Regions from separate parts of the Leisingera sp. ABD4_442 genome, predicted to be linked through region 2. Evidence: riboswitches for the same ligand, from Rfam matches in the RefSeq annotation. Region 2 holds a riboswitch; each other region holds the start of a gene.
The links. A riboswitch is a leader RNA that binds a small molecule or an ion and turns the genes downstream of it on or off. The one in region 2 is predicted to bind cobalamin.

Region 1 (2,260 bases), on a different contig from region 2:
CGCCGATGCCGCCCCAGACCGCCCCTTGCAGCGGCGAGCCGCGCGCCAGCAGCGGCCGGAAAATCAATCCGACCAGAACCGCTGGCAAGGCAATGTTCACAGCGTTCACGCCCAAGACGGTCAGCCCGCCAAAACCAAAGAACACCGCCTGCAGCAAGAGGCCGACAAATAGGGCCGGGAAGGCGGCCCAGCCCAGCACCAGCCCGGCCAGCCCGTTCAGGATCAGGTGAACCGAACTGGGACCGATCGGGACATGGATCAGCGAGGCCACAAAGAAACTGGCCGAAAGCACCCCCGCCGCCGGAATACGCTCCAGCGGCAGGCTGCGCAGACCCATGGCAATACCGCCGACGGCGGCAACCGCGCCGCCGATCACAACCGGGTTCGACAGTGCGCCGTCTACGATATGCATGGGGTCAGTCTCACTTCAGCTCTTCAGCGTGGATCCACAGCACAGCATCCTGGCTGAGTTCCTTACCCTCATGCTCGGTCGCCGGGCCCGAGCCCAGAGCCGCAAAGCCCCAGTAGCCCGCTTTCGGGATACCGAAGGAGAACACGCCGTTCTGGTCGGCGATGGCAACAATCGCACCACCCGGCATCTCGCCCACGGTCGGGCTGGTGGTGGAGAATTTCTCGAGATCCGGCTCAGCCGCCATGAATTCGATCTCGATCTCGGCACCGGCAACCGGCTTGCCGTCGGCCAGAACCTGACCCGAGAAGGTGGAGCCGACGATGACGTTGTAGGGTTTGTTCAGCGGCAGGATCTCGGTGGCCAGGCCAACCGGCTGGTCCCAGTCGGTGGGCAGGGTGTTGCGGTTCAGCACGACCTTGGCGATCTGCTGGATGTAGATGTCCTCGCTTTCCTCGTAGTAAGGCGCGGGCACGGTCACCACGACATAGTCGCCCGAGCGTTTCACCGGCACCGAGGCCTTATAGGCCGAGGCTTCGTTTTCAACGCCCTTGAAGGTGGCGAGCTCCAGGCGGTCCGTCAGGTCGGTCTTCTCACCCTTGTGGATCATGAAAAACTCTTCCGGCTTGCCCATGTCCATCGCATGGCCGTTCGCCATCGGGTGCCAGAACACCAGGCCCATCGGGACATCGCCGGGCTTCTCGATCAGCGCTTGTTCAGTGTAGTTCAGCTGGAAATGCGCCGATGCGGTAACCGGCAGGGAAACGGCCAGAGCAGCGGCCAGGTAGTTCAGTTTCATTTCGTCCTCATTCGACGACGCAGGCGCACCTGCAATCAGGAATGAACAACGGGGAGTAGCGGCACGGAATTGTCGAAACAACGCCCGGGCCAGACGCGCACCCCGGCGTCCGGTTTGAAAAAGAAGAGAGGGCCTCTGCAAGCAGAGTCCCATTCCTCGCGTCCGGCAGGTCTCCTGACTCGCGGGTCCTGGTTCGGCTGGCCTTCCCGGGACAGTTCCCAGTGGCATGTTCAGCGTCACTCACCGCTCACAGTTGCGGGGGCAGTCACGGATTTGGTCCCTTTTGGGTACGCCGCACCGTGTTCCCTATTTCTTCCGCTGCGCATTGAAACACTCGCGGAACCGGTCACTTTGGCTGAATGGCAAAACGGATTTTCTGAGTCAAGAGAATCGTAACACGTTCACCTGACCGCACCGGCGCTGCAGGCACTGTCTCCTTCTGTAAGTTTGCAGCCGGCAAGCAGACGTGCTTCGTCTTGCCTCATGCCTGCGGCTTGCTTTCAGCAAGGCAAGCGTTCTGCAGGTCTTGGGCGAACAGCTCCACGGCATGTCTCAGCACATGAACACGGCGCGTTGCGAGATAAAAGGTTGAGGTCCATTGCATTTGGCTGTTCCTGATTTCCCGAAACCTGCCGTCTGCAACCCGCCTGCAGGCAAAATGTGTGGGCAGCGGCCCCAGAAAATGACCGGTTTCAATGAGCATCGCCATGGCCTCCATGTTGGCCACAACCGCCGTTGGTTCCGGCGATCCAAGTTTCGGTGAAACCAGCATGTCATAAGAGCGCTGGCACAACGGATACTGCCCGATGGTTTCAAGACTGATTTCACTGTCCGGTACAGCAAACAAAGGATGCTTCTGCGCGCAGTAAAGCTTGTGCTCCTCACAGCACAGTTCTGAATACTCCAGCTCCGGCACCTGGCTGCGAAACGGCGCCACGGCAACATTCAGTTCACCGGTGATCAGCTGCTGGGTCAGGTCGGCAGGGGAGGCAACCACAATTTCAATCCTGACTTCATTCGGACGTGCGAGGAATTGCTGCAGGGCCTCTGCA
Region 2 (2,260 bases):
CGATTTGCGAAGCAAAGCGCAAAACCTCGGGCACACGCAAATTTGCGTGCCTGGAAAGGATTAAAATTCCACGCCCTTCTGCGCCTTCACCCCGGCGCGGAACGGGTGTTTGATCTGGCCCATCTCGGTCACCAGATCGGCGATCTCGATCAGCTCCTCCTTGGCGTTGCGCCCCGTCAGCACCACATGGGTCATCGGCGGTTTCTGCTCCACCAGGAACTCCAGCACCTCCTCAAGGTCCAGATATTCATAGCGCAGCGCGATGTTGATCTCATCCAGCAGCACCATGGTGTTGCGCTCGTCCAGGATCATCTCCTTGGCCTTCTCCCAGCCCTTCTGGGCGGCAGCGATATCACGCGCCTTGTCCTGGGTCTCCCAGGTAAAGCCCTCGCCCATCGCGTAGAACTGGCAGAGATCGCTGAAGTTCTCCTCGATCAGAGTGCGTTCGCCGGTCTGCCAGGCGCCCTTGATGAACTGCACCACCGCAGACGGCATCCCATGGGCAATGCAGCGCATGATCATGCCAAAGCCCGATGAGGATTTTCCTTTGCCCGGCCCGGTGTGGACGATGATCAGTCCCTTCTCGCCCTCCTTGGTCTTCATCATCCGGTCGCGCGCGGCCTTCTTCTTAGCCATCTTCGAGGCGTGACGGGCGGCTTCTTCTTCTGAAATGCCGGTTTCAGACTTTTCGCTCATAGGGGCTCTCCAGCTGTTTGACCCCATGTCTTGACAAAGAAGCCCGCCATAGCGCAAGGGGGTTCCGCTGGTTCCTGTGAAAACAGGCGAAGAGGGAATGTGAAGGCCTGCTCAGGCTGAAGCACAGCCGCCCCCGCGACCGTGACCGGATGAGGCCGCCATGCCACTGGGAGATATCCCGGGAAGGCAGGATGGCCGGCAAGGCGAACGCCTTGGCATCCGCAAGCCGGGAGACCTGCCAGCGACGACGAGATCAACGGGCAGACGGGGTGTTCTGCAACCGGGTGAGGGGCTGGCACGACACTGCCCCTTTCTGGCCATCCCGCACGCCCTGCCGCGACAGGAGACGCGCTGATGGCTGACGATATGGCAGGCAAGACTGCCAGCACCCAGGGACCGGTCACGCTGACCGTTTGCCTCACCTGCCGCCGCGAGGGCGCCGATCCCGAGGCCGCACGCCCCGGCGCCATCCTGCACGCAGCGCTGGAAGAGGCCGGAATGCCCGAAGGCGTCCGTTTGCGGGGCGTGGAATGCCTGTCCTCCTGCAAACGCGGCTGCGCTGTTGCGCTGGTCGGCGGCGAAGAACGCTGGACCTATGTCTATGGCGACCTGGACCCAGACCAGCATGTCCCCGAGATCCTGGAAGGCGCAGCCGCCTATGCCGCCACCGCTGACGGCGTCGTGCCCTGGCGCGAGCGCCCGCAGACCTTCCGCAAGCAATCCGTTGCCCGCATCCCGCCGGCCAAGTTCTTCTCCCAGGAGTAAACATGAGCGACCTCAATAAGATCCCCGTCACCGTCATCACCGGCTTCCTCGGTGCAGGCAAGACCACCCTGATCCGCCACCTGATGCAGAACCCGCAGGGCAAGCGCCTGGCGGTTGTGGTGAACGAGTTCGGCACCGCCGGTGTCGACGGCGACATCCTGAAATCCTGCGCCGATGACAATTGCCCGGCCGAAAACATCATGGAGCTGGCAAACGGCTGCATCTGCTGCACCGTGGCCGATGACTTCATCCCCACCATCGAGCAGCTGATGGACCTGCCGGAAAAGCCGGATCACATCGTGATCGAAACCTCCGGCCTGGCCCTGCCCAAACCGCTGCTGAAAGCGTTTGACTGGCCCGCGATCCGCTCGCGCATCACCGTTGACGGCGTGATTGCGCTGGCCGATGCAGAGGCCGTTGCCAAAGGCCAGTTCGCCCCCGATCTGGACGCGGTTGCCGCCCAGCGCGAAGCAGATGAGAGCCTGGACCACGAAACTCCGCTCAGCGAAGTCTTCGAAGACCAGGTCTCCTGCGCCGACATCGTGCTTCTGTCCAAGGCCGACCTGGCCGGCGACGAAGGCGTCGAGAAGGCCCGCGCCGTGATCGAGGCCGAGGCGCCGCGCAAGCTGCCGATCCTGCCGATGAGCGAAGGCGTCATCGACCCGCGCATCATCCTAGGGCTCGAGGCGGCTGCCGAGGACGATCTGGACGCCCGCCCCAGCCACCACGACGGCCATCACGACCACGAGCATGACGATTTTGAAAGCATCGTTGTCGAAATGGGCGAAGTCTCCGATCC
Region 3 (2,260 bases), on a different contig from region 2:
GCACCGCCGCCCAGCCCCGCGATGGTGACCGCAACCGCCCCCGTAGAGGCACCGGCTGAAATACCGAGGATGTAGGGGTCTGCCAGCGCGTTGCGCAGCAGCGCCTGCAGAACCACGCCCGTCACCGCCAGAGCTGCCCCGCAGGCCGCAGCCACCAGCGCCCGCGGCAGCCGGTAGCTCCAGATGATGCCCTGATCCACCGGATCCACCGGCAGCCCAGCACCCGCCAGCTTGTTGGCCAGAACCGACAGGACAAGGTCAGGCGCAAGCGCGGTCTCGCCGATCATTGCGCCTGCCAGAACCGCCGCAGCCAGCACCGGCAAAGCCAGGCAAGCGCCCCGGACGCTTTGCCACGCTAGTGCGGCGGCTGCGCTCATTCGCCGTTGCCGATCGCGCTGAGTTCAGCTGCCAGGTCCTCCAGCGCCGGGATCGCGCGGATGGTGGCATCCATGGCCTGGGCATCCATCACCACGATACGGTTGTTCTTGACCGCGTCCATCTGGCTGGCGACCGGGTCATTGCGCAGGAAGTCCAGCTTTTTCTCGTAGTCATCCGCGGCAAAGCGGCGGCGGTCCATGCGGGCAATCACGATCACCGTCGGGTTCGCCTTGGCGATGGTTTCCCAGCCAACGGTCGGCCATTCCTCGTCCGTTTCGATGACGTTCTTCAGGCCCAGCTGCTGCATCATGTAGCCCGGCGCGCCCTTCTGGCCGGCCACAAATGGATCGCTCTCCATTTCCGGCGAAGAGAACCAAAACACGGCGGAGGCGCCGTCCAGTGCAACCTCCTGCGCCTTGGCAACAGCAGCGGCTTCGCGCGCCTTGTAGTCGGCAACCAGTTCTGCGCCCTTTTCAGCCTCGCCAAAGATCGCCGCCAGTTCCTCGATGCCCTGGTAAAGGCTCTCGGTGGTGAACATCTGGGTCCTCGTGCCGTCACCGCCGGTGGTGTTGTCTTTGCCGACGCAATCCGCGGGCATCACATAGGTCGGGATGCCGAGGTCATGGAACTGCTCGCGCTTGGCAACGATACCTTCGGGGCCGACATGCCATTCATACTGTGCCGCGACCAGACCGGGGCGCTTGGCCACCACGCTTTCAAAGCTCGGGTCGTTGTCTGCCAGGCGTTCGACCTTGTCGTTCAGCTCAGCATATTCGGGCAGCACATCGTTGAACCAGACCGAGGTGCCCAGCACCTTTTCGCCCAGGCCCAGCGCATAAAGCACTTCGGTGGCGGCCTGGCCGACGGTCACGGAGGAGGCAACCGGCGCCTCGAATGTGACGGTCTCGCCGCAGTTCTGAATGGTCAGCGGAAAGTTTTCGCTGGCGGCGGCAGCCTGTGCAGCAGCAACGAAAGAAAGGCCCATCAGGCCGGAACGCAGAAACATGATTTCGATCTCCATGTGTCAATGACCGGAGAACGGGTGAAAGGGTATTGACCGCTAAGGCAGGAGGTCAGCCCCCCATCGCGTCACCGTCCAGCGGCGGCGCATCTTACCGGCAACCTCCCCGGACAACCCCGTCCGGTGTGCTTCAGTTTTCACCGGCAGGTCTCCTGACTGGCGGGTCATTGCCTGCGCCGTCTTCCCGGGCCGTTGAGGTCCAGTGACATCATGGCGCAGCACTCGCCGCCTACAGTTGCGGGGGCAGTTCCGTTTGGCGCCGGTTGGCGCCGCGGATTCCCTCTTAGCCCTTTCGGGACCGGTAAATCGCCCGTAGCGCATCGCTTCCGTTGCGGCAAGAAAAAGTTGCGGTCCCTGCCACAATCCTGCGGGCAAAACATCTTCGCCCCCGGTGGCGTCTACCGGCCATTGAGTGATGCGATCTTATTGGTATCCTGTGAGCCGTATGACCCGGCCCCGTCTCCATATCCGTTCCGCTGCGGCAGCTGACCTGCCGCAAATCGCTGCCTTGCATACAGAGAGCTGGCAGTCCGCCTATGCCGGTGATTTCCCGCAGGCGCGGCTGCACGGGGAGATTAGCAGCCAGCTTTTGCGCAAATGGCAGGCTTACCGGCCGGAACCGGGGGATATTCTCTTGATCGCGGAACACGCCGGACACCCCGCCGGGCTGCTTGGTTTTTGCGCCGTCTGGTGCCGGCCGGAACCCTATCTGGACAATCTGCATGTCTCTCCGGCGGCACAGGGGTCAGGTGCTGGCAGCAGCCTGTTCCGGGCCGCGGTGCAACAGTTGCTTTCCAAGGACCAGCGCAGCCTGTCCCTGACTGTGTTTCAATCCAATCAGCGGGCACGGGCGTTTTATGC

Region 1: linked by a shared signal. The riboswitch ahead of ACXAHG_RS10075 (DUF4198 domain-containing protein) and the one ahead of ACXAHG_RS12440 (DUF1636 family protein) in region 2 are both predicted to bind cobalamin.
Region 3: linked by a shared signal. The riboswitch ahead of ACXAHG_RS08925 (ABC transporter substrate-binding protein) and the one ahead of ACXAHG_RS12440 (DUF1636 family protein) in region 2 are both predicted to bind cobalamin.

The regions. Positions count from the first base shown of each region.
Region 1 covers NZ_JBSWYB010000010.1:16,184-18,443, forward strand. The annotation lists gene cbiM (cobalt transporter CbiM) at 1-412, opposite strand, end outside; gene ACXAHG_RS10075 (DUF4198 domain-containing protein) at 423-1,208, opposite strand; cobalamin riboswitch at 1,356-1,570, opposite strand; gene ACXAHG_RS10080 (LysR family transcriptional regulator) at 1,690-2,260, opposite strand, start outside.
Region 2 covers NZ_JBSWYB010000014.1:108-2,367, forward strand. The annotation lists gene cobO (cob(I)yrinic acid a,c-diamide adenosyltransferase) at 61-696, opposite strand; cobalamin riboswitch at 748-953, shown strand; gene ACXAHG_RS12440 (DUF1636 family protein) at 1,051-1,461, shown strand; gene cobW (cobalamin biosynthesis protein CobW) at 1,464-2,260, shown strand, end outside.
Region 3 covers NZ_JBSWYB010000008.1:73,940-76,199, forward strand. The annotation lists gene ACXAHG_RS08920 (FecCD family ABC transporter permease) at 1-377, opposite strand, end outside; gene ACXAHG_RS08925 (ABC transporter substrate-binding protein) at 374-1,384, opposite strand; cobalamin riboswitch at 1,525-1,717, opposite strand; gene ACXAHG_RS08930 (N-acetyltransferase family protein) at 1,845-2,260, shown strand, end outside.